DNA from 2 places in the Streptomyces sp. B1I3 genome. Region 1 is predicted to be linked to the other one. Evidence: riboswitches for the same ligand, from Rfam matches in the RefSeq annotation. Region 1 holds a riboswitch; the other holds the start of a gene.

The links. Region 1 has a riboswitch for glycine ahead of gcvP (aminomethyl-transferring glycine dehydrogenase). Riboswitches for the same ligand answer to the same signal wherever they lie in the genome.
Region 2: linked by a shared signal. The riboswitch ahead of gcvT (glycine cleavage system aminomethyltransferase GcvT) and the one ahead of gcvP (aminomethyl-transferring glycine dehydrogenase) in region 1 are both predicted to bind glycine.

The regions. Positions count from the first base shown of each region.
Region 1 is NZ_JAUSYD010000001.1:6,760,081-6,775,848, forward strand. It holds gene QFZ58_RS30700 (FHA domain-containing protein) at 1-47, shown strand, start outside; gene QFZ58_RS30705 (MerR family transcriptional regulator) at 89-832, shown strand; gene QFZ58_RS30710 (bifunctional nuclease family protein) at 886-1,359, shown strand; gene QFZ58_RS30715 (MerR family transcriptional regulator) at 1,528-2,145, shown strand; gene QFZ58_RS30720 (DNA polymerase IV) at 2,213-3,682, shown strand; gene QFZ58_RS30725 (PRC-barrel domain-containing protein) at 3,604-3,975, opposite strand; glycine riboswitch at 4,108-4,201, shown strand; gene gcvP (aminomethyl-transferring glycine dehydrogenase) at 4,394-7,279, shown strand; gene QFZ58_RS30735 (DUF5999 family protein) at 7,368-7,574, opposite strand; gene QFZ58_RS30740 (hypothetical protein) at 7,863-8,477, opposite strand; gene QFZ58_RS30745 (glutamate-cysteine ligase family protein) at 8,967-10,472, shown strand; gene QFZ58_RS30750 (CPBP family intramembrane glutamic endopeptidase) at 10,628-11,407, shown strand; gene QFZ58_RS30755 (PhzF family phenazine biosynthesis protein) at 11,432-12,253, opposite strand; gene QFZ58_RS30760 (hypothetical protein) at 12,527-12,952, shown strand; gene QFZ58_RS30765 (PadR family transcriptional regulator) at 13,150-13,749, shown strand; gene QFZ58_RS30770 (Clp protease N-terminal domain-containing protein) at 13,949-14,485, shown strand; gene QFZ58_RS30775 (DMT family transporter) at 14,558-15,610, shown strand.
Region 2 is NZ_JAUSYD010000001.1:2,596,328-2,612,095, forward strand. It holds gene QFZ58_RS11730 (ABC transporter permease) at 1-824, opposite strand, end outside; gene QFZ58_RS11735 (enhanced serine sensitivity protein SseB C-terminal domain-containing protein) at 1,201-1,989, opposite strand; gene QFZ58_RS11740 (enhanced serine sensitivity protein SseB) at 2,132-2,926, opposite strand; gene QFZ58_RS11745 (AAA family ATPase) at 3,083-3,757, opposite strand; glycine riboswitch at 3,934-4,031, shown strand; gene gcvT (glycine cleavage system aminomethyltransferase GcvT) at 4,202-5,338, shown strand; gene gcvH (glycine cleavage system protein GcvH) at 5,428-5,805, shown strand; gene glyA (serine hydroxymethyltransferase) at 5,824-7,083, shown strand; partial or broken gene QFZ58_RS11765 (L-serine ammonia-lyase) at 7,240-8,626, shown strand; gene QFZ58_RS11770 (cellulase family glycosylhydrolase) at 8,786-10,159, opposite strand; gene QFZ58_RS11775 (LacI family DNA-binding transcriptional regulator) at 10,842-11,864, shown strand; gene QFZ58_RS11780 (lytic polysaccharide monooxygenase) at 12,646-13,776, shown strand; partial or broken gene QFZ58_RS11785 (ABC transporter ATP-binding protein) at 13,897-14,390, shown strand; gene QFZ58_RS11790 (terpene synthase family protein) at 15,029-15,768, shown strand, end outside.

The DNA of each region.
Region 1 (15,768 bases):
TCGGGAAGTACCGGCTGGTCTTCTACGCGAGCCAGCGGGGCGTGTGACCCGCTCCCGGACTCCGTCCGGGGGACCCCCAGGAAGGTCCATGCTGCGAACACCGACAGGCGGTGCCGGTCACGGCACCGCCACCCCGGACGAGCGCGCCATGAGCATCGGCACGGTGCTTCTGCAGCTGCGCGACGAGTTTCCCGAAGTGACGATCTCCAAGATCCGCTTCCTGGAGGCGGAAGGGCTCATCGAGCCGCAGCGCACGCCTTCCGGCTACCGGAAGTTCAGTACCGCCGATGTCGGGCGGCTGGCTCAGGTTCTGCGTATGCAGCGGGACCACTACCTGCCGCTCAAGGTCATCCGTGAGCATCTGGACGCCCTCGCCCGCGGTGAGCAGGCCACGCTGCCTCCCGGCGCGGGGCAGGGCGAGCTCACGGACGGCCGCCGGGACCAGGAAGCGGGCGGGGTGACCGCGGCCCGTATCGGGCGCTCCGAGCTCCTCGCCGCCGCAGAGGCCACCGAGGACCAGCTCGACGAGTGGGAGTCGTACGGCCTGATCGTGCCCACGCCGGAGGGCAGCTACGAGGCCGAGGCGGTCACGGTGGCGCGTCTTGTGGCGGATCTGGGGCGATTCGGTCTGGAACCTCGGCATCTGCGGCCCGTGAGAGCGGCCGCGGAGCGAGAGGCCGGACTGGTCGAACAGGTGGTGGCGCCCCTGCGCCGGCACCGGAATCCGCAGACCAGGGCCCATGCGGAGGCCACTGCGAGAGAGCTCGCCGAGCTGTCCGTCCGGCTCCACGCGGCCCTCGTGCAGACGGCCCTGAAGGTGCGCTTCCACTGAGTGGGAAGGGGCCCGACTATCCAAACATGCCGGGCACGTCCTAGGGTTGCTGTGTGAACGAGCTCGACGTTGTGGGTGTCCGGGTGGAAATGCCCTCCAACCAACCGATCGTGCTCCTGCGTGAAGTGGGAGGCGATCGGTACCTCCCTATCTGGATCGGTCCTGGGGAAGCGACCGCGATCGCCTTCGCCCAGCAGGGCATGGCTCCGGCCAGGCCGCTGACCCATGATCTCTTCAAGGATGTGCTCGAGGCCGTCGGCCAGGAGCTCACCGAGGTCCGGATCACGGACCTCAGAGAAGGGGTCTTCTACGCGGAGCTGGTCTTCGCCAGCGGGGTCGAGGTGAGCGCGCGGCCGTCCGACGCCATAGCGCTCGCCCTGCGCACCGGCACGCCGATCTACGGCAGTGACGGAGTGCTCGACGACGCGGGAATCGCGATCCCGGACGAGCAGGAGGACGAGGTGGAGAAATTCCGCGAATTCCTCGACCAGATCTCGCCGGAGGACTTCGGGACCAACAGCCAGTGACCGCCCCGCAGGGGCGCCGTCAGCGCATTCGAGAAGCCGTTCCCGTATTCCGGTCACGGGAAACCACCCTCAGGGTGATTATCACTCGGCGTGCCGAGTGTGGCGATCGTTGACGCACCCCTGGTGACTGCCTACCTTCGAGATGGCAGGTCAAGGACGGAGGTCGGCGTGAGAAGCAGCGGCGACGGTACGGCTGCGGGTGGGCCGTACCGGCAGCACGGCAGTGCGGCCGACCAGACCATCAGACAGCCGGTACGGCCGGCGACGATGGCGGCGGACGGTACGGCAGTGGAAGACGGTATCGGGTACCGGGGGCCGACGGCATGCGCGGCGGCCGGGATCACCTACCGGCAGCTCGACTACTGGGCGCGCACGGGGCTCGTGGAGCCGAGCGTGCGTCCGGCGTACGGGTCGGGGACGCAACGCCTCTACAGTTTCAGGGACGTGGTCCTCCTCAAGATCGTCAAAAGATTCCTGGACACCGGGGTCGCACTGCAGAACATCCGCTCCACGGTCCAGCACCTCCGGGACCGTGGATTCACCGACCTCGAGCGCATGACGCTCATGAGCGACGGGGCCACGGTCTACGAGTGCTCCTCGCCGGACGAGGTCGTGAATCTGCTGCAGGGCGGCCAGGGCGTCTTCGGCATCGCCGTCGGTGTCGTCTGGCGCGACGTGGACGCGGCTCTGTCGCAACTGCACGGCGAGCGGGTCGACACGGGCGAGACACTGATCGGCAACAACCCCACCGACGAACTGGCCCGCCGCCGCAACCGTGCGGGCTGAGTGCCGCCCCGCGCCACCGACGAGCCGGGCAGGCCGGTTGTCAGTGGCGTAGGGCAGCATCGGTGCTGTGAGAGCCGCGCCCACCATCCTGCATCTGGACATGGATGCCTTCTACGCCTCTGCGGAGCAGGCGGCGAAGCCGAGCCTGCGTGGGAAGCCGGTCGTGGTGGGCGGTCTGGGGATGCGCGGGGTGGTCGCCACCGCTTCGTACGAGGCGCGGCGCTTCGGCGTCCATTCGGCGATGCCGATGGCACAGGCCCGGCGGCTTGCGCCCAACGCGGCCTACCTCGTGCCCCGTTTCGCCCTCTACAGGACGGTGAGCGACCAGGTGATGACGCTGCTCGGGCGGCTGTCACCGCTCGTGGAGCCGCTCAGTCTGGACGAGGCCTTCGTCGATCTCGAGGCCGGGGGAGTCGCCGACGACTCGGCGTCCGCCCGCCTGATCGGTGAGCAGCTGCGGACGGTCATCAGGGGCGTCACCGGGCTCAGCGGTTCCGTGGGGCTCGCGGGATCCAAGATGCTGGCCAAGATCGCCTCCGAGGAGGCGAAGCCGGACGGCCTCATGCTGATCGAGCCCGGCACCGAGCGCGAACTCCTGGCCCCGATGTCGGTACGGATCCTCCCGGGAGTGGGACCCGCCACGGGCGACCATCTGCGCCGCGCCGGTATGACCGTGGTCCAGGACCTGGCGGAGGCGGGGGAGGCGGAGCTCGTACGCCTGCTGGGCAAGGCGCACGGTGTCGCCCTGTACCGCATGGCCCTGGGCTACGACGACCGTCCCGTCGTCGCGGAACGGGACGCGAAGTCCGTGTCCGTCGAGGACACCTTCGACGTGGACCTGCACGACCGCGTGCGGGTCCGGACGGAGGTGGAGCGCCTGGCGGACCGGTGCGTCCAGCGGTTGCGGGGCGCGGGGCGGTCCGGGCGGACCGTGGTGCTCAAGGTGCGGCGCTACGACTTCTCCACGCTGACCCGGTCCGAGACCCTGCGCGGCCCTACCGACGACCCCACGGTGGTCAGGGAGGCCGCCGCACGGCTGCTGGAGGCCGTCGACACCACGGGCGGCGTACGTCTCCTCGGTGTCGGCGTCACGGGCCTCGCGGACTTCACCCAGGAGGATCTGTTCGCCCAGGCCGCGGACGCCCTGCAGACGGCGGCCGGCGCGGCCGGCGCGGCCGGTGCGTCCGGCGCGGAGGACACCCCGGCCGCGCCGGACACCCCGGCCGGGGAGCGGGAGCGGCCGGAGCCCGCGCCCGCGCCCTCCCGGCAGTGGCCCGCCGGGAGCGACGTACGGCACGGGACCCATGGTCACGGCTGGGTGCAGGGGAGCGGCGTGGGCCGAGTCACCGTGCGGTTCGAGGAGCCGCAGACGCCGCCCGGCCGGGTGCGTACGTTCCGTGTCGACGACCCGGAACTGCACCCGGCCGATCCGCTGCCCCTGGTCCGGGAGCCGGTGGACTACTCCTCGTGGCCGGCCAGTCTGCCGAAGTCCCTGTCCGGGCCCACGCCGCCCGACGGTGCCGCGTCCAGACCGTAATGGCGGTACAGCTGCAGTTCCTGTTCCGGGGACAGGTGGCGCCCGACGCCGAAGTCGGGCGCGTCCTTGATCAGGGCCCGGTCGAAGGGGATGTGCAGCGAACCGTCGACGAACTCGCTCGGCTCCAGCGGTACGAACGCGTCACGGGTGAAGAGCCCGGTGCGCACGGCCGCCCACTCGGGCACTCCGGTGGCATCGTCGAGATATACCTCGTCCACCGTTCCGATCTTGGTGCCTTTACGGTCGAACGCCTTGCGGCCGATCAGGCTGCGCGGATCGATGTCGGTCTGCACGGTGCCTCCCACTGCTCGCAACTCCATGAGGGTGGTCACGACTGCACCACAGGCACTACCCAAGGCCAGATTCGGGGCTTCGGCCACTCGAGACGGACGGCGCCGGCCCGCTGGTAGGCTGGAGGCGGCTGCCGACCCCGTGCGGGAGAGTCCTCCGTGAAGTCGGAGGCGCCGAAGGAGCAACTCCTCCCCGGAATCTCTCAGGCACCCGTACCGCACGGACGAGGTCACTCTGGAAAGCAGGACGGTACCCGCACGGCCCCGGCCGGGACGGTGCCCGTCCTCACCGACGGTGAAAGCCGGCTCGCCCCCGGGCGGCTGGTGAAACTCTCAGGTCGAGATGACAGATGGGGAGGCCGTCCGGGCAGCCACGCCGTGGTGCCCCTCGCAGGTCGTGACAGACCAGGAGGCCTCCATCATGACCCCCCGTCGCACTCCGCTCTCCCAGCTGGAGCAGGGCATCCCCTTCGAGCAGCGCCACATCGGGCCCGATGCCGGGGCCCAGGCCAAGATGCTCGCCCAGGTCGGCTACGGCTCCCTCGACGAGCTCACCGCCGCCGCGGTGCCCGACGTGATCAGGAGTGCCGAGGCGCTGAACCTCCCGGCCGCCCGCACCGAGGCCGAGGTCCTGGACGAGCTGAGGCGTCTGGCCGACCGCAACCAGGTGCTCGCCCCGATGATCGGTCTGGGGTACTACGGCACCTTCACCCCGCCGGTGATCCTGCGCAACGTCATGGAGAACCCGGCCTGGTACACGGCGTACACGCCGTACCAGCCGGAGATCTCGCAGGGGCGGCTCGAGGCCCTCCTGAACTTCCAGACGATGGTGGCCGACCTGACCGGCCTCCCCACCTCCGGCGCCTCCCTCCTGGACGAGTCCACGGCGGCCGCGGAGGCCATGGCCCTGGCGCGGCGTGTGGGCAAGGTCAAGGGCGGTGTCTTCCTGGTCGACGCGGACACCCTGCCGCAGACGGTCGCGGTGATCAAGACCCGCGCGGAGCCGACGGGCGTCGACGTGGTCGTCGCCGACCTGAGTGAGGGCCTTCCCGCCGACGTCGCCGAGCGCGGTGTGTTCGGCGTGCTTCTGCAGTACCCCGGCGCCTCCGGGGCCGTACGCGACATCAAGCCCGTCATCGACCGCGCCCACGAACTCGGCGCCGTCGTCACCGTCGCCGCCGATCTGCTGGCGCTGACCCTGCTCACCTCGCCCGGTGAGCTGGGTGCGGACATCGCCGTCGGCACCACCCAGCGCTTCGGCGTCCCGATGGGCTTCGGCGGTCCGCACGCCGGTTACATGGCGGTCCGCGAGAAGTTCGCCCGCAGCCTGCCCGGGCGCCTCGTCGGCGTCTCCGTCGACGTGGACGGCAACAAGGCCTACCGCCTGGCCCTGCAGACCCGCGAGCAGCACATCCGCCGCGAGAAGGCCACCAGCAACATCTGTACCGCGCAGGTTCTGCTCGCCGTCATGGCCGGCATGTACGCGGTCTACCACGGGCCCGAGGGCCTGCGGACGATCGCCCGGCGCACGCACCGGTTCGCCGCGATCCTGGCCCAGGGGCTGCGTGCCTCCGGCGCCGACGTCGTGCACGACACCTACTTCGACACCCTCACCGTCCGTGTTCCCGGCGGTGCGGCGGCCGTGGTGGCCGGCGCCCGGGAGCGCGGGGTGAACCTGCGGCTCGTGGACGCCGACCAGGTCTCCATCGCCTGCGACGAGACGACCACCCGTGCCCGGATCGCCGCCGTCTGGGCGGCTTTCGGCACCGACGGTGACGTCGAGGCACTGGACGCCGAGACGGCGGACGCCCTGCCCGAGAACCTGCTGCGCACCGATGCCGTCCTCACCCACCCGGTCTTCCACCAGCACCGCTCCGAGACGGCGATGCTGCGCTACCTGCGCAAGCTCGCCGACCGCGACTACGCGCTGGACCGGGGCATGATCCCGCTCGGCTCCTGCACGATGAAGCTCAACGCGACCGCCGAGATGGAGTCGATCACCTGGCCCGAATTCGGCGCGCTGCACCCGTTCGCGCCGGCCGAGCAGGCCCAGGGCTTCCTCACCCTGATCCGTGAGCTCGAGGAGCGGCTCGCCGAGGTCACCGGTTACGACGCCGTGTCCCTCCAGCCCAACGCGGGCTCACAGGGCGAATTCGCCGGTCTGCTGGCCGTGCGCGCCTACCACCGGGCCAACGGCGACGACCGACGCACCGTCTGCCTCATCCCGTCCTCGGCGCACGGCACCAACGCCGCCAGCGCCGTCATGGCCGGCATGAAGGTCGTCGTCGTCAAGACCGCCGACGACGGCGAGGTCGACATCGAGGACCTGCGCGCGAAGATCGAGAAGCACCGTGACGAGCTCGCCGTGCTCATGATCACCTACCCGTCCACGCACGGAGTCTTCGAGGAGCACGTCGCCGACATCTGCGGCGAGGTGCACGACGCGGGCGGCCAGGTGTACGTGGACGGCGCCAACCTCAACGCGCTGGTCGGTCTGGCCAAGCCCGGAAAGTTCGGGGGCGACGTCTCCCACCTCAACCTGCACAAGACCTTCTGCATCCCGCACGGGGGCGGCGGTCCGGGCGTCGGCCCGGTCGGCGTGCGCGCCCACCTCGCGCCGTACCTCCCGAACCACCCGCTGCAGCCCGCCGCGGGCCCCGAGACGGGTGTCGGCCCGATCTCGGCCGCCCCGTGGGGCTCGGCCGGCATCCTGCCCATCTCGTGGGCGTACGTCCGCCTGATGGGAGGCGAGGGCCTCAAGCGCGCGACGCAGGTGGCCGTGCTGGCGGCCAACTACATCGCCAAGCGTCTGGAGCCGCACTTCCCGATCCTGTACAACGGCCCTGCCGGACTGGTCGCCCACGAGTGCATCGTGGACCTGCGGCCGATCTCCAAGGCGACCGGCGTCAGCATCGACGACATCGCCAAGCGGCTGATCGACTACGGCTTCCACTCGCCCACCATGTCGTTCCCGGTGGCCGGGACGCTGATGATCGAGCCGACCGAGAGCGAGGACCTCGCGGAGCTCGACCGGTTCTGCGACACGATGATCGCCATTCGCGCGGAGATCGAGAAGGTCGCCTCCGGTGCCTGGAGCGCGGACGACAACCCGCTGCGCAACGCCCCGCACACCGCGGCGGCGCTCGGCGGTGAGTGGACGCACGCCTACAGCCGCGAGGAGGCTGTCTTCCCGGTCGGCGTCGCGCCGTCGGACAAGTACTGGCCGCCGGTGCGCCGCATCGACGGTGCGTTCGGCGACCGCAACCTGGTCTGCTCCTGCCCGCCCCTGGACGCGTACGACCAGTAGGGCGCGGAACAGCTCGCAGGACGCGGAGCACGCGTGGGGGCCGGTGCGGAGACCACTCCGGGCCGGCCCCGTTGCTTCTTCCGCCGGATCAGGCGGCCTTCACCACCTGACCGGTCCGCAGCGGCCTGTGCGGGGCGATGACCTGTCCGTCCGGGAGCAGCTCACCGGTGTCCTCGAAGAGCAGGACGCCGTTGCACAGCAGGCTCCAGCCCTGTTCCGGGTGGTGCGCCATGAGACGTGCGGCTTCCCGGTCGTTGGAGTCTGCGGTCGGGCATGGTGGCTGGTGCTGACACATGGATGGGTTCTTTCGCTGCGTTGAGTCGAGTGTCCTGCGGCGTGGCGATGCGTTCATGGTCGCCCCGTATCAAGTCGGTCCGGTCCCAGTGTTGCCCCACGGGCCTCGGTCCGCAGGGATTTCACGACAGCTCCCGTTCTCCTTCCATGACGCATCACCCGGCCGGGCGGTTCAAAGCAACCGCACTGCCTCTTCGGGTGGTTCGGGGTGGCCCGACCGGGCTAGTCCGGACGGGTAAGGACGGCGCCCCCGCCGTGGTGCTCGGCGGGGGCGCGTGAGGCAGGGGGATCAGGCGGGCGATCCCAGGAGGCCCGGGAGACCGGGAAGCTCAGGAGCGGGGGCCGGGGTGACGCGCAGGGTCATGACCGGAAGCAGGTCGGCGACCCGGTGCGGAAGGTGCGCGGTGATACCGGGGGGCGCGGGCGCCAGCGGCACCAGTACGTCGGCCGGATCGAGCGTGCCGCCGGCGGCGTCGGCCTCCGTGTCGTTGTGCAGCCACAGCGTGAGCATGTAGAGCTCCGGCACCGACAGCAGCCGCGGCTGGTAGTGCGTGGTCGCCGACTCCGCCTGCCGGACGGCGAGTTCGGTCGAGACGATGTAGGGGCCCTCGAAGAAGTGCGAGAAGGTCCAGCCGTCGGGGGTGATCATGGTGTCGGCGGCGGCCACGGCGCGGTCGCCGTTGCGGATCAGGAAGCGCCAGCCGGCGAGACGGGTGCGCGGCGCGGCCTCGTCGGGCACGATGCGGTCCAGTACGTGGACCGGGAGCGGAAGTTCGGGGCTCAGCGATCCCTGGACGGACCGGAGAGCCGGCGTGTGGGCCTCGCGGACTGCGGTGGGAGAACCGAGTGCCGCGAGAACGCTGCGCAATGCGGGCGCGGGGGCCGGGTAGACATGCAGCGGCATAGTGGGTCGCCTCTCACTTCGGAGACACGGTGATGCGTGGGCGGGTGCAGACGGCGCTGTCGGCGTGCGGGGCCAGAGGAAGGCCGGTGACGGGCGGACGGGCCGGTGCGTCAACTCTCTGCCTCGTGCGCAGAGTTTATACGACAAATGTTCACATGATGTTTCGGCTAGCCGTTCCGCATATTCCGCGCAAGACACATTCAGGCCCTCGAATTGCGGAGTTTCTGTTGGTTCGGCCCGTCTCGGACGTCCTCTGCCAGGTATTTCCCCGGCCGGGCGGTAGGCTGAAACCCGTCGATCATTACAGCCGGGACTCGACAGCGGTACCGCTTATGCCGCATGCCGAAGGAATGTGCCTCCGGCGTTCGTCGACAGACTACTGGGTAGATGTGACCCGCGGGGGCGTTACGGATCAGCTCCTCGGGGCATTATCGATCGTGATACGAGCGGCCTGTGCCGCGGGCCGCCCACTCGAGGAGGGACCCTTCGATGGGCGAGAAGGTCGTGGCGGGCGCCTTTGACCTGTCCGATCCGCAGACGTACCGCAAGAAGCTCACCCAGTGCCTGGAGGGACTGGAGAGGCTCCTGTCGGAGGGGAGGTTCGACCGGCCGAGAAACCTCATGGGCCTGGAGATCGAGCTGAATCTCGCGGGCTCGGACGGCATGCCGAGGATGCGGAATGCGGAGGTGCTCCGGCGCATCGCCAGCCGGGATTTCCAAACGGAACTGGGGATGTTCAACCTGGAAGTGAATATTCTTCCGCACCGGCTGAGCGGGCGGGTATTCGATCAGCTCGCCGAGGAGCTCCGGACGGGGCTCGCATATGCCCACCGCAAGGCGGCGGAAGTGGACGCGGGCATCATGATGATCGGTATCCTGCCGACGCTCGGCAGCGATGACGTGGTCTCGGCGAACCTCTCGGACGTGGACCGGTACACCCTGCTCAATGACCAAATGGCGGCAGCGCGTGGCGAGGATTTCCTCCTCGACATCGAAGGTGTGGAGCGACTGGTCCGTACCTCTGCCTCCATTGCGCCGGAATCGGCCTGCACCTCGGTGCAATTGCACCTCCAGGTGACGCCTGCCCGCTTCGCGGACGTGTGGAACGCGGCCCAGGCCATCGCACCGGTACAGATCGCCCTCGGGGCCAACTCCCCCTTCCTGTTCGGCAAGGAGCTGTGGCGCGAGTCGCGGCCCCCGCTGTTCCAGCAGGCCACCGACGTACGGCCGCCGGAACTCGCGAACCAGGGGGTGCGGCCCAGGACATGGTTCGGCGAGCGCTGGATCGACTCCGCGTACGAGCTCTTCGAGGAGAACGTGCGGTACTTCCCGCCCCTGCTGCCGATCTGTGACGACGAGGACCCGCTGCGGGTGCTCGACGAGGGGGGTGCGCCGACGCTCGCCGAACTCGTCCTGCACAACGGGACGGTCTACCGGTGGAACCGGCCGGTGTACGGGCTGTCCGGAGGCGTTCCCCACCTCAGGGTGGAGAACCGGGTGCTGCCCGCCGGGCCCACGGTCACGGACGTCATCGCGAACGCGGCGTTCTACTACGGCCTGGTGCGCGCGCTGGCCGACGAGTCCCGGCCCGTCTGGACCAGACTGCCCTTCGAGGCGGCCGCCGAGAACTTCGACACCGCCTGCCGCCACGGCATCGACGCCGAGCTGCTCTGGCCGCGGCCGGGCCGCTCAGGAGGCGTGGCGAAGGTGCCCGCCGTCAAGCTGGTGCGGGACGAGCTGCTGCCGCTCGCCGCCGCCGGGCTCGACGCATGGAACATCGAGCCCGCCGACCGGGACCTGTACCTCGGTGTCATCGAGGAGCGCTGCCGCCTCCGTGTGAACGGCGCCTCCTGGCAGGTCGACACGTACCACCGCGCCCTGGACGCCGGCCTCGAACGGGAGGGTGCGCTGGCCGCCACCACCCGGCGGTACGGCGAGCTGATGCAGGCGGGTGAGCCGGTGCACACCTGGCCGGTCGGTTTCCCCGCCCCCTGAGCGGGTCCTGCGGTCCGCTCCGGGCCCGCAGGACCGCCCGCCCCGTTCCCGGCCTCCCCGCGGGGAGGCCGGATGCCGGTGTCCCTGTGCTCTCGTGCCGTCGGGCAAGCTAAGACGCACGGCTGGAGGCAGGAGTACAGGTGGAGGCGGGACGCGTGGCTGAATCCATTCCCCACGAGGGGGTGTCCCGGCGGATCCTGCGCACGGAGATGCTCCTGGTGCTGGCCCTCTCGCTGGGGGCCAGTGGGGTGTCCGCCCTCATCAGTTTCATCGGCTCGCTGACGAAACCGGGGGGCCTGAAGGACCAGGCCGCGACTCTGAACGGCTCGTACGCCCCCGGACGGCCGTGGCTGGACCTCGCCTGGCAGCTGTTCGGCATCGCCACGGCCCTGGTGCCGGTGGCGCTGGTCGCCCACCTGCTCGTCCGGGAAGGAGCCGGGCTGCGGAGCCTGGGGGCCGACCGGAGCAGGCCATGGCCGGACCTCGGCCGTGGGGCCCTGGTCGCCGCGGGGATCGGAAGTGCGGGTCTGGCGTTCTATCTGGCGGCGCGGGCCGGCGGTTTCAACCTGACGGTGGTGCCGGAGTCCCTCCCCGAGGTGTGGTGGAAGTTCCCGGTACTGATCCTCTCCGCGCTGCAGAACGCCGTACTGGAGGAAGTGATCGTCGTCGGCTACCTGGTGCGGCGGCTGGGGCAGCTGGGATGGACCCCCATGGCGGCCCTGGTCGCCAGCTCCGTGCTCCGGGGCTCGTACCACCTGTACCAGGGGATCGGCGGCTTCATCGGAAACGTGGTCATGGGCGTCGTCTTCGTGCTGCTGTACCGGCGCTGGGGGCGCGTGGGACCGCTGATCGTCGCGCACGCCCTGCTCGACATCGGAGCTTTCGTCGGATACGCGTTGCTCGCGGGTGAAGTGAGCTGGCTGCCCACACCGTGAGGCGAGGGCAGGCTCCAGCCGCTCTCAGAGCCCGGGCAGCAGTTCCCCGTCCACGACCGTGACGGCGGATCCGGTCAGCAGCGTCCGGTCACCGCGGAGCGCGGTGCGGACCACGCCCGAGCGGGCGGAGGCCTGGAGGCCGGTGAGGTCGTCGCGGCCGAATCTGGCCGACCAGAAGGGTGCCAGGGCGGTGTGCGCGCTGCCGGTCACCGGGTCCTCGTCGATGCCGACGCGGGGGAAGAAGCCGCGCGACACGAAGTCGTAGCCGGCCCCGGGGTCCTCGGCGGCAGCCGTCGCAATGATGCCGCGCCGGGACCGGGCGGCGAGCCCGGCGAAGTCGGGCCGGAGCGCCCGGACGGTCGCCTCGTCCGCCAGTTCCACCAGCAGATCGCCGATGTGCTCTCCCGTGTCGTGGACGGAGAGCGGTCGCGCGCCGAGCGCCTCCGCCAGACCTGGCGGAGCGGAGGCCGGTGTCAGTGGTGCCGTCGGGAAGTCCAGCGTGATCGTGCCGTCGGGGTGGGCCGTGGTGCCCAGGACTCCGGCGCGCGTCGAGAAGCGCACCGTGCCGCTCGCCGTCCCCGTGGTGTGCAGGACGTGTGCGGTGGCGAGTGTGGCGTGCCCGCAGAGATCCACCTCGGTGGCCGGGGTGAACCAGCGCAGGGCCCAGTCGGCGTCGCCGCCGGGCGGCAGCGGGTGGGCGAACGCGGTCTCGGAGAGGTTGACCTCCGAGGCGATCCGCTGGAGCCGGCCGGCCTCGGGGAAGGGGCCCGCATCCAGGAGCAGGACTCCGGCGGGATTGCCGGCGAAGGGCCGGTCGGTGAACGCGTCGACGATACGGATCCTCATACGGGCGACCGTAGGCGGCGTGATGCCGCACGGTCCAAGGCCAATCGCGGGTCGGCGGCACCTTCTGGCCGCGTGTCGCGGACGGCTGGGGCGCTCGGGTTCGCCGCCTGGCGCAGTGGCCTTCGACCTGCTCTTCCGGAGCATCGGGGGCCGGTTCGGCTCTGACCTGTGCCAGCGAAGCTGGACCGCGTGCCACTGAAGGTGGACCGACGGCAGTTTGCGACAGCGAGGATGGACCGCCGCAGTTGAGAGGTCTCCTGGCACGCTGGTGACATGAACGGCTTCCAAGATCAAGAGCTGATTGATTCGCTCGTCGCTGCGGACTCGTCCTCATGGAGCGTCAGGGCCGCTGCAGGACGCCGGCTGGCGGCGGCACCTCGGCTCGGGGCCGTCGCCGATGTCCTTCACCGCCTCTTGCTCGACGTTCAAGACACCGCAGTGACCTCGGAGACAGCCGTGGCCCTGTTGGCACGTGGGGACCTGGCCGGTCTGCGCGCCGTACTTGCAGCCCGAGCCGACGCGACCGACCAGGGAACTGCTGACCAGCTCGGCGCGGAGTTGGACGGTGACCCGCGCTGGATGACCGGTGACGGCTTGGCGGAACTCATCCGGCAACTTCAGGCGCTGGCGGCGGATGCGGATCCAGGAGTCCGTGACGAGGCCCAACGGCGACTTTCGCTCCTACGCCAGGACGACTGACCTGCGGCGGTCCATCTTCACTGTCACAAACTGCCGTCGGTCCACCTTCAGTGGCACGCGGTCCAGGTTCGCCGGCACAGAACGGGCTCCTCCTGGGGGGAGATTGCCAGTCGATAGTCGGCGATATATCGTTGACGTATCGCGACACTGCGGCGATGGAACATGACAGGGATCGAACCGACAGAAGGAGCGCGGTCATGCGTGCACATGGACACGAACACGGGCACGGGCCCTGCGGACCCGGACATCACGGCAGGGGCGACTTCGAAGGCAGGCGCGCCGCGTTCGGGCCGTTCGGCCCGCCCTTCGGCGGCGGACCCTTCGGTGGTGGACGCGGCAGGGGTGGCGGCAGGGGAAGGGCGAGGCGCGGCGACGTGCGCGCCTCCATCCTGGCGCTGCTCAAGGACGGCTCGATGCACGGCTACGAGATGATCCAGGAGATCGGCGAGCGCAGCGGCGGAGCCTGGCGGCCCAGTCCCGGCTCGGTGTACCCCACCCTCCAGCTCCTCGAGGACGAAGGGCTGATCGTCAGCGCCAGCGAAGGGGGCAAGAAGCTGTTCACCCTCACCGACCTGGGGCGCACCGAGGCGGAGTCCGGTCCCGAAGCGCCGTGGGAGGAGGCCGGGCGTGGAGCCGACTGGGAAGGCGTCAACGAGATCCGGCAGGCCGGCTTCGCCCTGATGGAGGCGTTCGGGCAGGTCTGGAAGACGGGCTCGGCCGGCCAGCGGCAGAAGGCGCTCACCGTGATCAACGACGCCCGCAAGAAGCTGTACCTGATCCTGGCCGACGAGCACTGAGGCGTGCGGTACGAACGGCGACCGGATGGAGGCCCCGCGGCCTGGCCGTGGGGCCTCTGCTCTGCTCGTCGCTCTGCTCGCCGTGGCGAGATCTCATCCGCAGGGATGAGGAACTGGGCCGGTGCACACCTCCGGTGGGATGCGCGGATGGGTCGTACCGGGGACGTTTTCGCGCTCCGGTAATGATGGGGTGAGACATGTGCACAACCGGACACCAGTGAAACCCGAACATGCCCCACCGTCCTACGCCGAGACCGGTGCCGGGCTCACCGCCGAGATGACGGCTGTGACCACCGGCGCGCGCAGGCGGGCGGTGCGCGACGGCGACCGGCACGTCGATACGGCCCACCTCCTGCACTCCCTCATCGAGGTCGATCCCGCCGTGCGCGAGGCCTTCGGGGGCGGACCACGGCTGGCCAGGGTCCTGGGTTACCTCGTGCAGCGCAGCATCGGCTACGGGCTCCGCTGGCACGGGACGCAGGAGGACTCGGGTGCGTTCCGGGTGGTGCGCGGAACGGGTGCCGAAGGGTGGTCGCCGTCCGCGGCGGCCGCGGTCGACCGTGCGGTCCGGGGCGCCGCTCTGCGCGGCGAGGACCACGCCGGGGGGCTGGATCTCCTGACCGCGCTGGTCGCCGACCCGCGGTGCCGTGCCGTCGAAGTGCTGGAGCGGGCGGGCGTCGACACGGCATGGCTCGCCGGCCGTGCCGCCGACCAGCGGTCCGGGGCACGCTCGTGACGCGTTCGCAGGCACATCCCTGTCAGGCGTGACAGGGGTGACGCTGCTGACGTCGGCTGTCATGATGTGCCGATGCACGCGTCTCACGGCAGAAGCACGGGTCTGGGCCTCGCCCTTGCCTCGGCCTTCGCATTCGGTGGTTCAGGGGTGGCGGCCAAGCCGCTGATCGAGGCCGGGCTCGACCCGCTGCACGTGGTGTGGCTACGCGTGACGGGTGCCGCCCTCGTCATGCTTCCGGTCGCCTGGCGGCACCGGCACCTGGTACGCGAACGGCCCGCGCTCCTGGCGGGCTTCGGGCTCTTCGCCGTGGCGGGCGTGCAGGCCTGCTACTTCGCGGCGATCTCCCGTATCCCGGTCGGCGTCGCTCTGCTCGTCGAATATCTGGCGCCCGCCCTGGTCCTCGGCTGGGTGCGGTTCGTCCAGCGCAGGCCCGTCACCCGGGCCGCCGCGCTCGGCGTGGTCCTGGCCGTCTGCGGACTGGCGTGCGTCGTCGAGGTGTGGGCGGGCCTGTCGTTCGACGCGGTCGGGTTGCTGCTGGCACTCGGCGCGGCGTGCTGCCAGGTGGGCTACTTCGTCCTGTCGGACACCGGCAGCGGGAACGCCGGGAGTACGGGCGCCGGGAGCGAGACCCCCGCGAAGGGCGGGCCGCCCCATCCGTTCGGCGTGATCGCGTACGGGTTGCTGGTGGGTGCGGCTGTCCTCACCGTGGTGGCCAGGCCGTGGGGCATGGACCTGTCGGTCCTCGCGGGGAGCGCCGACATGGGCGGGCACGACGTCCCCGCCTGGCTGCTGCTCGGCTGGATCGTCCTGCTCGCGACCGTGCTCGCCTACGTCACGGGCGTGGTGTCGGTGAGACTGCTCTCGCCACAGGTCGCGGGGGTCGTCGCCTGTCTGGAGGCGGTCATCGCCACCGTGCTCGCCTGGGTGCTCCTCGGTGAACACCTCTCGGCGCCCCAACTGGTGGGCGGAGGCGTGGTGCTGATCGGGGCGTTCATCGCCCAGTCGGCCACGCCCAAGCCCCCGTCGGGCCCCGTGGCGTCCGGGCCGGGCGGCTCGGAACCGGCCGGTGCCCGCGGATCCGCCGACGCGGAGGGTGAGTTGTCCGGGCACCCGGCCTCGCCGTAGGCTGCCGGGCATGCACCTCACCGTACTTCCGCCGCCTGCCGCCTAGCGCGCGGCGGCATCTCCTGACGAAGACCGGGCTCGGGCACGTCCCGAGCGGTCGGTCGCTGCCCGCGTGCGGAGCCGAGCGACCACCCTTCCCTCTTCTTCCGGAGCATCCA
Region 2 (15,768 bases), 4.2 Mb from region 1:
ATACCGACGCCGAGGAAGCTGAGGGACGCCTCGAAGAGGATGTTCGTGGGGATGAGCAGCGTCGCGTACACGAGGATCGGCGCGATCAGGTTCGGCAGCAGCTCGCGGAAGAGGATGAACGGACCGCGTGCGCCCAGCGACCTGGAGGCCTCGACGAACTCCCGCTCGCGCAGCGACAGGGTCTGCGCGCGGACGATGCGGCCGATGTACGGCCAGCTGAAGAAGCCGATCACGAAGATCAGGACCGCGATCCGCAGGGTGAGCCCTTCCATCCCGAACGCTTCACCCTGCAGGGAGGCGGAGATGGAGATCGCGAAGAGCAGCAGCGGGAAGGCCAGGAAGGTGTCCATCATCCGGCTGATGAAGCTGTCCACCCAGCCGCCGTAGAACCCCGCCACGACACCCATCACGACGCCGATGACGACGGAGAGGAGCGTGGAGCCCACGGCGACGACGAGGGAGACCCAGGAGCCTTCGAGGATGCGCGCCAGGATGTCGCGGCCGGTCTGCGGCTCGACACCGAGCGGGTGGTCCCAGCTCATCCCGCCGAAGTCGCCCTTGGGCGCCAGCAGGAGGGGGTCGACCAGGCTCTGGTTGAACGCGTCGGGGTCGAGACCGAGGAGCGACTGCAGGGGCTTGGACAGCAGGGCGGTGAGGATCAGCAGGATGACAACGATGCCGCCGGCCATTGCCGCCTTGTCCCGCTTGAAGCGGGTCCAGGCGATCCGGCCGAGGGAGCGGCCCTCGATCTGCTTGCGCCCGGCGCCTTCCAGCACCGCTTCGGGCTGCACATCCGCCCTGGTGGTCTCGATAGGTGCCGTCATTGCGCTGGAGACCCCTCTCGGCCGACGGTGGCCGGCCCATGACCGCCGCTGTAGCGGCTCGTACAAACACATGAGGCACGTGGTGATGCGTCGACTGAACCGCCCCTGTTTGAAAGGGGCGTGAGCCGGGCATGGACCACCTGCTGTGTGGAGTCTTCAACCACTTTGCGATCACCCGCCAGACCTGACGGGGAATGTTTGCGCAACCGTGATGCTGTCAATGGGTTTCCGTTATGCGGACAGCCGGGCCTGCTGAGCGCACCACTCGGTCACTAATCCGCGATAACGGGACATCACACCCAACAGGGCTCATCCAGTGGCGTATTGCCAGGGCGGCCCCTGTCGGCGGCGCCCGTATGACGTCGCCTCAGAAGCGTCAGTAGGCGTGCGGCGGATAGCCGTAACCCGGCGCGGCGGCGGGCGGCGGACCCGCCGGAGCGTGCGCCTCACGGTCGTAGAACGGACGCGTGTTGGCGCGCAGCCACATGGCGACGGGGTCGTACTCGTCGGACATCGAGACGGTGGAGACGGGCAGTCCGTCCGGGACGACGCCGATCGACTGCTGCATCATCGCGCGGACCGAGTCGACCGAGGGCCGGCCGGTGTCGTAGAGGTCGAGTCCGATCGCCAGGTACGGGACGCCGAGGGCGGGCTGCACCCAGGCGCGGCGCAACGAGCGGACGGCGGGGGTCCGGTGGGCGTTCTGCGACAGCAGGGCGTAGAACTGCGGGACCTGCAGCGAGGGTTCGGAGAGCCGCAGCGGTCCGGCGGGCAACCGGTCGAGGCCGGTGGCGATCCGGCGCAGGTCCAGCCACGGGATGCCGATGCCGCCGCCGGGCACGTGCGGATTGAGCCAGATGCCCCAGCGGTCGGGGAAGAGCGCGCGGGCGATGTCGCGGCCGGTGACGAGCTCGTGGGCCCGGTTCCAGCCGCTCGCCGAGAGCTCCTGGGCGGAGGTCACGCACGGGGCGTACCCCAGGCCGTCGACCTCCATGTTGCCGTACTGGGCGTCGGGCGAGCCCGCCGTGCCGTGCCACAGCAGCATCCAGATCCGGCCGTCGGACAGGGCCTGCAGCAGTGCCTCGTACGCGTCGAGGCGCCCCGGGGTCACTTGGCGCAGCATGTGCTCGACCTGCCCGGCCGCCGCGGTGCCTGACGCACTCACCCTGGTCCCGCCCCTCTTCGATCCGCTGTCCCGCTCGGTCGCGGTGCTGTCGTGTCACTCCCGGGCACACGGGGCGACCCGGCCATCAAACCAGCTTATGCGCCGCCCCTGACACCGGCTTGACGCCACGGGCGGCGCCGGCTCAGTAACCCTCGCGCCGGTAGAAGGGGCGCACTTTCTCCAGCATCCAGTCGCCCACCGGGTCCTGTGCCACGTCGAGCAGTACGAGATTGACCGGCCAGGGCACCGGGACCCGGCCCAGGGCGCGCCCCAGCGCGTCCATCGGGACGCCCTGTCCCGCACCGTCCCAGGCGGCGAACTGGACGCCCACGAACAGCACGGGGCTCTCGCCCTCGATGCTGGCCAGCGCCCTGCGCGCGGTGCTCACCACGCCCGTCTGCTCGAATTCGGCGGCCACCGCGGAGAGGAAGTCGACCGGGTCCTGCTTCCAGTCGGGTTCGTACAGCCGGACCCGGCCACCACCCGCCGGCCCGTCCAGCGGGCTGCGCCCGGCCCGGCAGAGCTCGGCGACGGCCGGCGGCGGGAGCGGCACACCGACCGCCCCGCCGGGGTTGACGGCGATCCCCAGCTGCGGGGGCAGTCCCCGGGCGAAATCCCGGGCCGGCGCGACGGTGAAGGAGAGATGGGGGCCGACGCAGGCCATGAACTGCGCCTCGGAGCTGAACACGGGCACGTAGGCGCCGCCGTCCAGGTCGATCGTCGGCAGGTCGAGGGCGGGGCTGTCGGGCCCCCCGCCGTTCGGCAGGGGCACCCAGACCGGGCTGCGGCCGAGCACCTCCACCAGCCGGCCGCCGGCTCCGGGCACGCCGAGCGAGGCGCCGAGCACTTCCTCGAGCTCGTTGGCCGGCCATCCGTGCTGCCGATGCGCCGGGTCCTGGGGCTGCCGGTGCGCCTGGTCCTGGGCCGGAATCTCCACAGTGTCTGTGTCCCTTTCTCGCCATGCGGTGCCGCAGAAACCTTAGAGGGTCCGGCGGCAGGCGGCACGGGTCCGCCGGCCGCGGGAGGGCCGGCGTCCAGGATCCGGACAGCCGGACCGGGGCCCTCCGTCTGTGCGTCTGCGAACGGCCGCGCCCTAGGCGCCGGTGAAGGAGATCCGTCCGATCGCCCCGGCGGCCTCCCGGTCGAGCAGCACCGCGGAGGCGCACCCCGGCGGCAGCAGACCGCTCTCGGTGTCGCGCAGCAGCCGCCCGACGGCCCGCCGGTGGCGGGCGAAGGCGTAACCGGAGACCCCCCTCCCGCGCTCACGCTGGCCCTCGCGGGCGACGTGAGGGGTGACGTCGAGGAGGACGAGGTGCAGGGTGCGGCCCCGGCGCCGGGCCTCACGCGCCAGCCAGCGCCGCACCCAGGCCTGCGTACCGCAGTCGTGGACGACGACGGATCCGCCCGAGCGCAGCGCCCGCCAGAGGCCGAAGTAGTGCGCGCCTCGCACCAGGGGGCGGTAGAGGGCGTACGGGAGTAAGGCGGGCAGGGAGTCCGCCCAGCGGTCCCGGGCGTCCTGCGAGTCGATCGCGTGTTCCCGGACGGCGCGCCGGATCAGCGTCGACTTGCCGCTGCCCGGCAGTCCGGAGACCACCACCACGTCGCCCGCCGTGAAGTCCAGGCCGCTCGGGAGCTGAGCACCGCGGCCCCGGAGGTCACGCACCACCGGTGCGCGCGGGCCCAGGCGCTCCCGAGCGGGCGCGCCGGGCTGCGCGGGCATCGCGTCGTGCGCCGCCCCCGTAGCCGTCGTGTGTGGCTGCAACGTCATCGCCGTCCCCCTGCACTCGTCACCCACACCTGACCTGCCCGAGAAGTGTAAAGAAAGGGTAATGCGCCACGACGGGTTCCGGCCGTTCGTGTCGGCCCGGCGTCCGGCGCGTCCTCGGGGAACCACTCTCCCGCAATGCGTGCGATGATGACCCCGCCAACTGCATACCGGCCGTTTGAATCCGCGCGGGAGAGTCCCGGTCACCGTGTGCGCCGGGCGCCGAAGGAGCAAGTTCCTCCCTTGAATCTCTCAGGCCCCGTACCGCGTGGATGAGGCAGATCTGAAAAGCGGGCCGCCGTGCGGCCCCACCCAAGGTGCAAGCCGACCCCTCCCGGGGCGGCCCTTCACGGGCCGACCCTTTCAGGGGCTCTCGGCGAACCTCTCAGGTTCCGATGACAGATGGGGAGGGACCGTCCTCTGTCGTCATGCCCTGGAGCCGTACCCATGAGCACTGCCCCGAGCGCCGCCCCGCGTCTCACCGCCCTCGATGCCCTGCATCGTTCACTGGGCGCGACCATGACCGATTTCGCCGGCTGGGACATGCCGCTGCGGTACGCCAGCGAGCGGGACGAGCACAACGCCGTACGCACCCGGGCCGGACTCTTCGACCTGTCGCACATGGGCGAGATCACCGTCACCGGCCCGCAGGCCGCCGCCTTCCTCTCCTACGCACTGGTCGGGAACATCGCCACCGTCGGGGTGGGCCGGGCCCGCTACACGATGATCGTCGCCGAGGACGGCGGGATCCTGGACGACCTGATCGTCTACCGGCTGGGAGCGGCCGAGGCCCCGGAGTACCTGGTCGTCGCCAATGCGGGCAACGCCCAGCTCGTCCTGGACACGCTCACCGAACGCGCCCGGGACTTCGACGCCGAGGTACGGGACGACCGCGACGCGTACGCGCTCCTCGCCGTCCAGGGCCCCGAGTCCCCCGCCATCCTGAAGGCCGTCACCGACGCCGACCTGGACGGGCTGAAGTACTACGCGGGTCTGCCCGGCACGGTCGCGGGAGTCCCCGCGCTCATCGCCCGTACCGGTTACACGGGGGAGGACGGCTTCGAGCTGTTCGTGGACCCCGGGCACGCCGAGCAGCTCTGGAAGGCACTCACCGAGGCCGGCGCCCCGCACGGTCTGATCCCCTGCGGCCTCTCCTGCCGCGACACACTGCGCCTGGAGGCGGGCATGCCGCTGTACGGGCACGAGCTGACCACCGCGCTGACGCCGTTCGACGCGGGGCTCGGCCGGGTCGTGAAGTTCGAGAAGGAGGGCGACTTCGTCGGCCGCGAGGCCTTGGTGGCTGCCGCGGAGCGCGCCGGGACCGCGCCGCCCCGCAAGCTCGTCGGCCTGGTCGCCGAGGGCCGGCGGGTGCCGCGCGCCGGCTTCCCGGTCACCGCCGGCGGCAAGGTCGTCGGCGAGGTCACGTCGGGTGCTCCGTCGCCCACCCTGGGCAGGCCGATCGCCATGGCGTACGTGGACGCGGCGTACGCCACCCCCGGGACCGAGGGCGTCGCCGTGGACATCCGGGGCACGAACGAGCCCTACGAGGTCGTCGCGCTGCCCTTCTACACGCGCCGCAAGTAGTCCGCGCGTCCCGGACGTGACGTAGTCGCGTCTCACACCGCAAGACCACCGTTCACCAGCACTCCCCCGCGTACAGGAGAATTCAGACCATGAGCAACCCCCAGCAGCTGCGGTACAGCAAGGAGCACGAGTGGCTGTCGGCCGTCGAGGACGGTGTGGCAACGATCGGTATCACCGAGTTCGCTGCCAACGCGCTCGGCGATGTCGTCTACGCCCAGCTCCCGGAGGTCGGTGACACGGTGACCGCGGGCGAGACCTGCGGAGAGCTGGAGTCGACCAAGTCGGTCAGCGACCTGTACTCGCCGGTGACCGGCGAGGTGACCGCGGCCAACCAGGACGTCGTGGACGACCCGTCGCTGGTGAACTCCGCCCCCTTCGAGGGCGGCTGGCTGTTCAAGGTACGCGTCGCGGAGGAGCCGAAGGACCTTCTCTCCGCCGACGAGTACACCGAGTTCTCCGGCAACTGAGACCCAAGGGACCCCCTGATGTCGCTTCTCAACTCCTCCCTCCACGAGCTGGACCCGGACGTCGCCGCCGCCGTCGACGCCGAGCTCCACCGTCAGCAGTCCACCCTCGAGATGATCGCCTCGGAGAACTTCGCTCCGGTCGCGGTCATGGAGGCGCAGGGCTCCGTCCTCACCAACAAGTACGCCGAGGGCTACCCGGGCCGCCGCTACTACGGCGGCTGCGAGCACGTCGACGTGGTCGAGCAGATCGCCATCGACCGCATCAAGGCGCTCTTCGGCGCCGAGGCCGCGAACGTCCAGCCGCACTCGGGCGCCCAGGCGAACGCCGCGGCGATGTTCGCGCTGCTGAAGCCGGGCGACACGATCATGGGTCTCAACCTGGCCCACGGCGGTCACCTGACCCACGGCATGAAGATCAACTTCTCGGGCAAGCTCTACAACGTGGTCCCGTACCACGTCGACGACACCGGTGTAGTGGACATGGCCGAGGTCGAGCGCCTCGCCAAGGAGTCCAAGCCGCAGCTGATCGTGGCCGGCTGGTCCGCGTACCCCCGTCAGCTCGACTTCGCCGCCTTCCGCCGGATCGCGGACGAGGTCGGCGCGTACCTGATGGTCGACATGGCCCACTTCGCCGGCCTGGTCGCCGCGGGTCTGCACCCCAACCCGGTGCCGCACGCCCACGTCGTCACGACCACCACGCACAAGACCCTCGGCGGCCCGCGCGGTGGCGTCATCCTGTCGACGCAGGAGCTCGCCAAGAAGATCAACTCCGCGGTCTTCCCGGGTCAGCAGGGCGGCCCGCTGGAGCACGTGATCGCGGCCAAGGCCGTCTCCTTCAAGGTCGCGGCGACCGAGGAGTTCAAGGAGCGCCAGCAGCGCACCCTGGACGGTGCCCGCATCCTGGCCGAGCGTCTCGTGCAGCCGGACGTCACCGAGGTGGGCGTCTCCGTCCTCTCCGGCGGTACGGACGTGCATCTGGTCCTGGTCGACCTGCGCAACTCCGAGCTGGACGGCCGCCAGGCCGAGGACCGGCTCCACGAGCTGGGCATCACGGTCAACCGCAACGCCATCCCGAACGACCCGCGGCCCCCGATGGTCACCTCGGGTCTGCGGATCGGTACGCCGGCCCTGGCCACCCGTGGCTTCCAGGCGGAGGACTTCACCGAGGTCGCCGAGATCATCGCGGCCGCGCTGAAGCCCACGTACGACGCCGACGACCTCAAGGCCCGTGTGATCGCGCTGGCCGAGAAGTTCCCGCTGTACCCCGGCATCAAGTAGTCACCCGCAATTTGCACGCAGGGTGGGGGCACCGCGCACACTGAACACAGTGAGCCCGGTGCCCCCACCCCTTTGCCCCGCGCTCCCGGGCCCACCGGCCCGTCCCCGCACCGCCCGGCGGACAACGACGTCCACCAACGCCTTAGGAGTACTCCCGTGGCCCTCTCGGTCTTCGACCTCTTCTCGGTCGGCATCGGCCCGTCCAGCTCCCACACGGTCGGCCCGATGCGCGCGGCCCGCATGTTCGCCCGCCGCCTCAAGAACGAGGGCCTGCTGGCCCACACCGCGTCGATACGGGCGGAGCTGTACGGCTCGCTCGGTGCGACCGGCCACGGCCACGGCACCCCCAAGGCCGTCCTGCTCGGCCTGGAGGGCGAATCGCCCCGCACCGTGGACGTCGAGGGCGCCGACGCCCGTGTCGAGGAGATCCGCTCGTCGGGGCGCATCAACCTCCTCGGCATGCACGAGATCCCCTTCGACGCCGACGAGCAGCTGGTCCTGCACCGCCGCAAGGCCCTGCCGTACCACGCCAACGGCATGACGGTCCTCGCGTACGACGACGAGGGCGCCCCGCTCCTGGAGAAGACCTACTACTCGGTCGGGCGGCGGTTTCGTCGTCGACGAGGACGCGGTGGCCGGCGAGGACCCGATCGTCCCGGACGACACCGTCCTCAAGCACCCCTTCCGCACCGGCGACGAGCTGCTGCGGCTCGCCCGGGAGACCGGCCTGTCCATCTCCTCGCTCATGCTGGAGAACGAGAAGGCCTGGCGCACGGAGGACGAGATCCGCGCCGGACTTCTGGAGATCTGGCGCGTCATGCAGGCCTGTGTCGCGCGTGGCATGTCGCGCGAGGGGATCCTGCCCGGCGGCCTGAAGGTCCGTCGCCGCGCCGCGAACTCCGCCCGCCAGCTCCGCGCCGAGGGCGACCCCCAGACACACGCGATGGAGTGGATCACCCTCTACGCGATGGCGGTCAACGAGGAGAACGCCGCCGGTGGCCGCGTGGTGACCGCTCCCACCAACGGCGCGGCGGGCATCATCCCGGCCGTCCTGCACTACTACATGAACTTCGCGGCCGGCGGCTGCACCGAGACCGAGAAGGACGACAGCGTCGTCCGCTTCCTGCTGGCCGCGGGCGCGATCGGCATGCTGTTCAAGGAGAACGCCTCGATCTCCGGTGCCGAGGTCGGCTGCCAGGGCGAGGTGGGCTCGGCCTGCTCCATGGCCGCCGGCGCCCTCGCCGAGGTGCTGGGCGGCTCGGCCGAGCAGGTGGAGAACGCCGCGGAGATCGGCATGGAGCACAACCTGGGCCTGACCTGCGATCCGGTCGGAGGCCTCGTCCAGATCCCCTGCATCGAGCGCAACGGCATGGCGGCCGTCAAGGCGGTGACGGCGGCGAAGATGGCGCTGCGCGGCGACGGCATCCACAAGGTCTCCCTCGACAAGGTCATCAAGACCATGAAGGAGACCGGCGCCGACATGTCGGTCAAGTACAAGGAGACGGCGCGGGGCGGTCTCGCGGTGAACATCATCGAGTGCTGAGCACTCGGCCTCCGACCGGAACGTTCCCGCTGCTGCTCGGTGCTGTCAGGACCTCCTGCGCCCACGCGGCTCGGGGCCCCAGGAGCGTCCCCGGACATCGGGCGGGGCTCCGGTCGGACATCGGGCGGGGCTCCGGCCCGGCCGGAGCCCCGCCCTGGGTCAGCTGGTGGGGAAGTTGTCAGCGGTACTGATCCGGTTCTTGAGCAGCGTCCCCGATTCGGTCAGCACACCGCTGCTGCTGTAGTCGCTGCCGCTGCAGGTGCCGGGTTTGAACGCCGCGCTGCTCTCGGAGGCGTCGGAGTAGGTCCAGTTCGCGTAGCCGATCTTCAGCTGATCGAGCAGGTCGAGCCAGGCCGTGGTGCTCGCCCGGTCCATCGCTCCACCGCCGGTGGCGCTCACTGTCCCGAACTCGGTGACGAAGAGCGGGAGTTTCGAGGCCGCCCGGCTCACTGCGGCACGGTAGTTGTCCTTGTGGCTGGCGGCGTAGAAGTGGAACGCGTACATGATGTTGGTGGCATTGACGGGGCTGTTGACGACCTCGCTCTCGCTGGAGCCGTCCGAGACCCCCAGCGAGGACCAGCCGCGGGTGCCGACGATGACGACGGCGTCCGGGTCTGCCGCCCGGATCACCGGGATGACCTGGTCTGCGTAGTTCTTGATGGCAGCCCAGCTCACGCCGTTGGGCTCGTTGGCGATCTCGTAGATGACGTTCTTCTTGTCGGCGTTGCGGGCGGCGACGGAGGCGAAGAACGTCTTGGCGCGGGCCAGGTTGTAGTTCGGGTCACCCGGGGTCAGGGTGTGGAAGTCGATCAGGGCGTACATGCCGCGGGCCTCGGCCATGTCGACGAGGCTGTTCACCCGGCTGGTGAAGCCCGCCGGGTCGGTCTCGTAGCCGTCCTCCTGCACGTACATGGCGATGCGCAGCAGGTCCGACTTCCAGTCCTTCGCCAGTGCGTCCAGGGACGCGGCGTTGTAGCACGCGTTGAACCACTGGATGCCGTGCGTGCTCATGCCCCGCAGCTGTATGGGGCGGTTGTACTGGTTGCACAGGTTAACGCCGCAGACGTGGACCTGTCCGTTGATGCTCACGGGGGTGCCGCCGCCCGGGGTGGGCGGCTGGGTCCCGTCGACGGAGCCCGTACAGGCGACGCCGTTGAGTGTGAACGCCGTGGGCGCGGGGTTGGTGCCGGTGAAGGAACCCACCAGCCCCACGTCGGCCGCCGCACCGGTGGCCAGCGTGCGGTTCCAGTCGACGCCGACGGCGGAGACCGTGGAACCGGACTGCGACCAGCCGGCGTTCCAGCCCTGGACGAGCTTCTGCCCGGCGTCCGGCATGGCGAACTTGAGCGTCCACCCCGAGATGGGTTCACCCAGATTGGTGATCTTCACCCCGGCCTGGAAGCCGCCCTGCCACTGGCTGGTGACCGTGTAGTCGACCTTGCATCCGGTGGCAGCCACCGCCTGTGGGCCGACCAGGGCGGTGAGCCCCAGGATCGTCGCGCAGGTCGCCAGTAAAGCCAGGAAACGTTTCACAGCATTCCTCCTCGTGCGAAGCGGGAACGGCTCTTCGGGAGCGCTCCCAACGGGCGTCGGCCCGAGAGCGTGGACAGCACATCGATGCCTCCGGGTATCCGGCCGTCACCGGCCTCCCGGAAACCCGATCCGAGGTGTTCGGGGCGCAGGGTCCGGTAGCGGCTGGTACGCCGCCTGCTCCGCCACCGGACCGACCGTAGTGACCGGAACCGAACGGGGATCCGGCCGGCCCCGCGATGTCACGGCACACCGCAGCCCTGACGGGAGGGGAGAGGCGCGCAGTGACGGGAGCACCGGATGCGCATCCGGTCGGGCACTACGGTTTGGGAGCGCTCCCAATCTCGGGGGTCGGGAGAGTGCCGTCAAGCTGTTCGACGGAATTCGCCGCCGCTGTCGCACGCAGCGGAGGCAGGCGCGGGCGCGCCGGGTACGAGGGCCGGCCGCGTCACCTGCACGGCCGTGCGGACGGTACCTTCGACACCTCCCCTACGAGATCTTCTGAGGGTCACGCGTGGCGAGGGCTGCGGGCCCGGCGGACGCGTGGCGCGAGGAGCGCTTCCGGTGCCCGCGTACGGATTGCGGACAGCGGCACCCCGCGGCGAGTGGTTCCCGCCGGTCGGTCGAAACATTCGGTCGCGCACCCGTCGGGTCCGTAGGATCGGGTGCTCTTGGGGGTGGGAACATGCTGAAGCGGAGTTCCGGCACACCGACGCTGGAGGAAGTGGCCGCCCTTGCCGGAGTGGGGCGGGGCACGGTCTCCCGGGTGATCAACAACGCGTCGGGCGTCAAGGCGTCCACACGCCGTGCCGTGCAGCGCGCCATCGACGAACTGGACTATGTCCCGAATCTGGCCGCACGTTCACTGGCCGGGCGGCGCGCGGGCGCCGTCGCGCTGGTGATGACCAAGTCGGACTGGCGGTTGTTCGGGGAGCCGTTCTTCTCGGAGGTCGCGCGGGCGGTCGGGGACGCGCTGACCGAGGCGGGCGTGCAGTTGCTGCTCACGCTCGTCCGCACGGACGCCGAGCGGCAGCGGCTCGTGGAGTACGTGCGCGGCGGCCGGGTCGACGGAGTGCTGCTGATGTCCGTGCGGGCCGGAGACCGGCTGCCGGACATGCTCGCCGACGCCGGGCTGCCCACGGTGCTGCTGGGCAGGCGCTCGGGTGACGAGCGGGTGACCTACGTGGACGCGGACAACGTCGGCGGTGCGCGGGCGGCGGTCGGCCACCTGGTGGACGGAGGCCGGAGGTCCATCGCCGCGATCACGGGCCCGCCCGAGATGTACGTCGCCCGGTGCAGGCTGCGCGGTTACCGGCAGGCGCTGGGTGAGGCCGGGCTCGACGAGGTGCCGTCCCTGGTCGTACAGGGCGACTTCACCGAGGCCAGCGGGCGACGGGCGATGGCCGGGCTCATCGAGCGGCATCCGGAGATCGACGCCGTCTTCGCCGCGTCGGACAGCATGGCCGCCGGGGCCCTGGCCGCCCTGCACGCGGCGGGGCGCCGGGTGCCGCAGGACGTGGCGGTGGTCGGCTTCGACGACTTCGAGCTGTCCGAGCAGACCGAGCCGCCGCTGACGACCGTCCGCCAGCCGATGGAGGAGATCGGCCGGACCATGGTGCGGCTGCTGCTGGAGGAGATGGACCAGCCGGAGGTGGCCTGGCGCCATGTGATCCTGCGGACGCGGCTGGTGGTGCGCGAGTCGGCCTGAGGCGCCTTCACGCGCCACCTCGGCCGCCGTGACGGCCGGGCTGGCGCAGGCCCGGCCCGAGCGGTCCGATCACCACGCCCGCCCCGGCCAGGACGCCGACGCCCCCCGCGTCAGGCCCGCCAGGTGACGTACACGCCGGCCCCTCCCGGGACACGACCGCCTCGCGCCGGGCCCGGTGCCACCGTGCCCGGCGGGAGGCTGGGGGGGCAACGGCACGGTTTCCGGAGCCCGGTGCGAACGGTGTTCCCGCACGGGCACCCAATGACGTCTTCGTACGACGCCGTACGAGCTCCTCAGGTCGTCGGCAGCGTCCGCAGCGAAAGTTTCGGGAGCGCTCCCAAGCGGCTGGCATATGCCGATCGGGCGGGGTCGCATCTTGTGACCACGCCTGACCTGCCTCTTCTGAATCCGTTCGACGCGGCCCGTTCCGACGGGTTGTCAGGGACACAGCACCGCTTCTACAGTCCCCTACTGAACCAACAGGTGGGAGCGCTCCCAGCGCTCCCGGAAGCAGCGGTCACACGCCCCGCCTTCGACGAGGCCGACGACTGCCCCCGCACGGCTGCCACGCCCCGCACCGACGTTCCGTCCTCCCCGCCCACCTTGCCGTCGAACCCGCCCGGAACGCGCCGCCCTCGTGATCCGCCCACGCCACCCCGGACCCCTCGCCCGCCAGAGGGCGCTTCCCCCCGGAGGGCGAGGACCTGGTCACCGGACGACGACCACAGGCAGGAGACAAGCCCCACCGGAAGACAGTCCCCACACAGGCACAGGAGAGACCATGGCTCGACGCAAGAAGCAACTCGCCTCCCTGGCGGCGGTGTTCGCGACGCTGCTCGGCGCAATCGCCCTGGCATTACTGGGCCAGGGCAACGCGCAGGCGCACGGCGTGACGATGATGCCGGGTTCGCGCACCTACCTCTGCTGGCAGGATGCCAAGACCAGCACCGGCGCCCTGGACCCCACCAACCCGGCGTGCAAGGCCGCGCTCGCCGAGAGCGGCGCGACCGCGCTGTACAACTGGTTCGCCGTGCTCGACTCCAACGCGGGTGGGCGAGGGGCCGGCTATGTCCCGGACGGGAAGCTGTGCAGCGCCGGTGACCGGTCGCCGTACAACTTCACCGGATACAACGCCGCCCGTGCGGACTGGCCCCGGACGCACCTGACGTCCGGGAAGACGATCCAGATCAAGCACAGCAACTGGGCGGCACACCCGGGCTCGTTCCGGGTGTACCTCTCCAAGCCGGGTTACTCGCCCAGCACCGAACTGGGCTGGGACGACCTCGATCTGATCGACACCGTCACCAACCCGTCGCAGACGGGCTCGCCGGGCACGGACGGCGGCCACTACTTCTGGAATCTGGGCCTGCCCTCGGGCCGCTCGGGCAACGCGGTGATGTTCATCCAGTGGGTGCGCTCGGACAGCCAGGAGAACTTCTTCTCCTGCTCCGACGTCGTCTTCGACGGCGGCAACGGCGAGGTGACCGGCATCCGCGGTTCGGGCGGCACTCCCACCCCCGACCCGACGCCCACCCCTGACCCGACACCCACGCCGGACCCGACACCCACGCCGGACCCGACGCCCACGCCGACCGATCCGCACACCGGCTGCATGGCCGTCTACAACGTGACCAACTCCTGGAGCGGCGGCTTCCAGGGCTCCGTCGAGGTCATGAACCACGGCACCACGGCGCGCGACGGCTGGGCCGTGAAGTGGACACCCGGTGCGGGCGCCAAGGTCAGCAGCGTGTGGAACGGTGCACTGACGACGGGGTCGGACGGCACGCTCACGGTCAAGAACCTCGCCTACAACGGGACCGTCCCGCCGGGGGGCAGCGTCACCTTCGGGTTCACGGCGACCTCGACCGGCAACAACTTCCCGGTCGGCTCGATCGGCTGCGTCAGCCCGTAGGTGCTGACGGAGCGGCGCCGGTTCCCGCATCGCGCGGGAACCGGCGCTGTCGTGCTGCCACGCCCGGGCGTCGCTGCTGCCACGCCCAGGCGCTGACGGCTCCGGGTCCGGCTTCCGGGCGCGTTCGCCCTGGCCTTCGGCAAGCGGCCGGACCTGCTGCTGCTCGGCGAGCCGATGTCGGACCCCGACCCGCCGGCCCGCGAAGAGATGAGCACCCTGCTGATGGCGGAGGCCGTCGAACGCGGAACCACGGTGATGATGTCGTCGCACATGCTCGCCGAGCCGGCGGACATGTGCGACTACCTGCTGGTCGTCGCCCAGGGGCGATAAGGATGGCCGGCGACGCCGACGCCCCCGCCCACGCCCTGGTGACCGGCGTGACCTGGGACGGCGCGCTGCCCTCCGCCCTGGACGGGCACACCGTGTTCGAGAACCGCGTGCAGGGGCGGCAGTTCCAGGCGATGGTGCGGCCGCACGGCCCGCTGCCGGGTGACTGGCAGGTCGCCGAGCCCAGCCTGGAGGAAGTGCTGCTCGCCCATCTCCGCTCGCCCGAGGCGCCGGCACTGTTCACGCCGGGCGCCCGCATCGACGCCGAAGGGACCCAGGCCGCGTGAGCACCACCCTGACCGCCACCCGTGGTGGACGCACCACCCGGCCGAGGATCCTGCGGGGGCCGGCCTGGCTGTGCGCCAGCACCGTGCCACCACGGCCGCCGTACTGGCCCTCGTCCTGCTCACCGCCGTCCGCACCGCGCTGAACGAGTGGATGCGCCAGGCGCCCGACGAAGGGCTTGACGGCGAGGAGGCCGGGCGCTCTTTCGGACCTCCTTCGCCGCCGCCTGTCCCTCCGACGGCCCAGAGGACTGAGCCGTCACGTGGGGCACCTGGTCTCCCAGGTGCCCCATACGCACATACATGAGCAAGCATTCACCGCGATCAAGCAGTTTCGGTCACAAACGACTTCCCTCGATCACCCGCAAGGGGTTCACTGGGCGTGACGCATGGTCACGCGACCCTCCCCCACCGGCTCGCGGATCCGGCTTCCAGGCCAGCCCCCCGGCGGAGGAGGAGGACGACAATGACCACCTCACCTCGGACGGTGACCCTCCGGCCGAACCCGCCGGGCCCCGGCGTCCTCATCGCCCGGGCCCGGCACCGTGGCGTCACCGCCCGTCCATTTCCCGTTCTCGTCATCATCCGCACCCATTCGATGAGGGGCACCAATGAGCCATATCGTTTTACCGGCGTTTCACATGCCGTTCCGGAGCGCAGGGTGCAATCCGGGCATGGAGGAAACCAAGGAGGCCGCCTGGAACTGGGCTGATGCCAATGGGCTCGCGCTCTCCCCGGTCGCCCGTAAGAAGATGCTCCGAACCCGCCCGGAGCTCTGGATCTCCCTGATATTCCCCGAGGCTTCCCAGCAGCATCTCGATCTCTTCTGCCAATGGCTCTTCTGGGCGTTCCTCGTGGACGACGAGTTCGACGACGGGCCGGCGGGCCGGGATCCCCGGATGTGCGAGGCCGCGATCGCACGCCTGGTCGACGTCCTGGACGGGGCCGAGCCGCACGGCCCCATGGAGCACGCCCTGGAAGGCCTGCGGGAACGAACGTGCCGGGACCGGTCGGCCGTCTGGAACCGGCAGTTCCGCCGCGACACCGTCTCCTGGCTCTGGACGTACTACGCGGAGGCGGTGGAACGGGCCGCCGGACAGGTGCCGAGCCGGGTCGACTTCGTCAAGCACCGCCGGGACTCCGTGGCCATGCAGCCGTTCCTGGATCTCCATGAGATCACCGCCGGAACGGATCTTCCGGAATCCGCCCGAAGCCTGCCCGCCTATATCGCTCTGCGCAATGCCGTGACCGATCACTCCGGTCTCTGCAACGACATCTGTTCCTTCGAGAAGGAGGCGGTCCTGGGTTACGAGCACAACGCTGTCCGTCTCATTCAGCGAGACCGCGGGTACACGCTCCAGGAAGCTGTGGACGAGGCCGG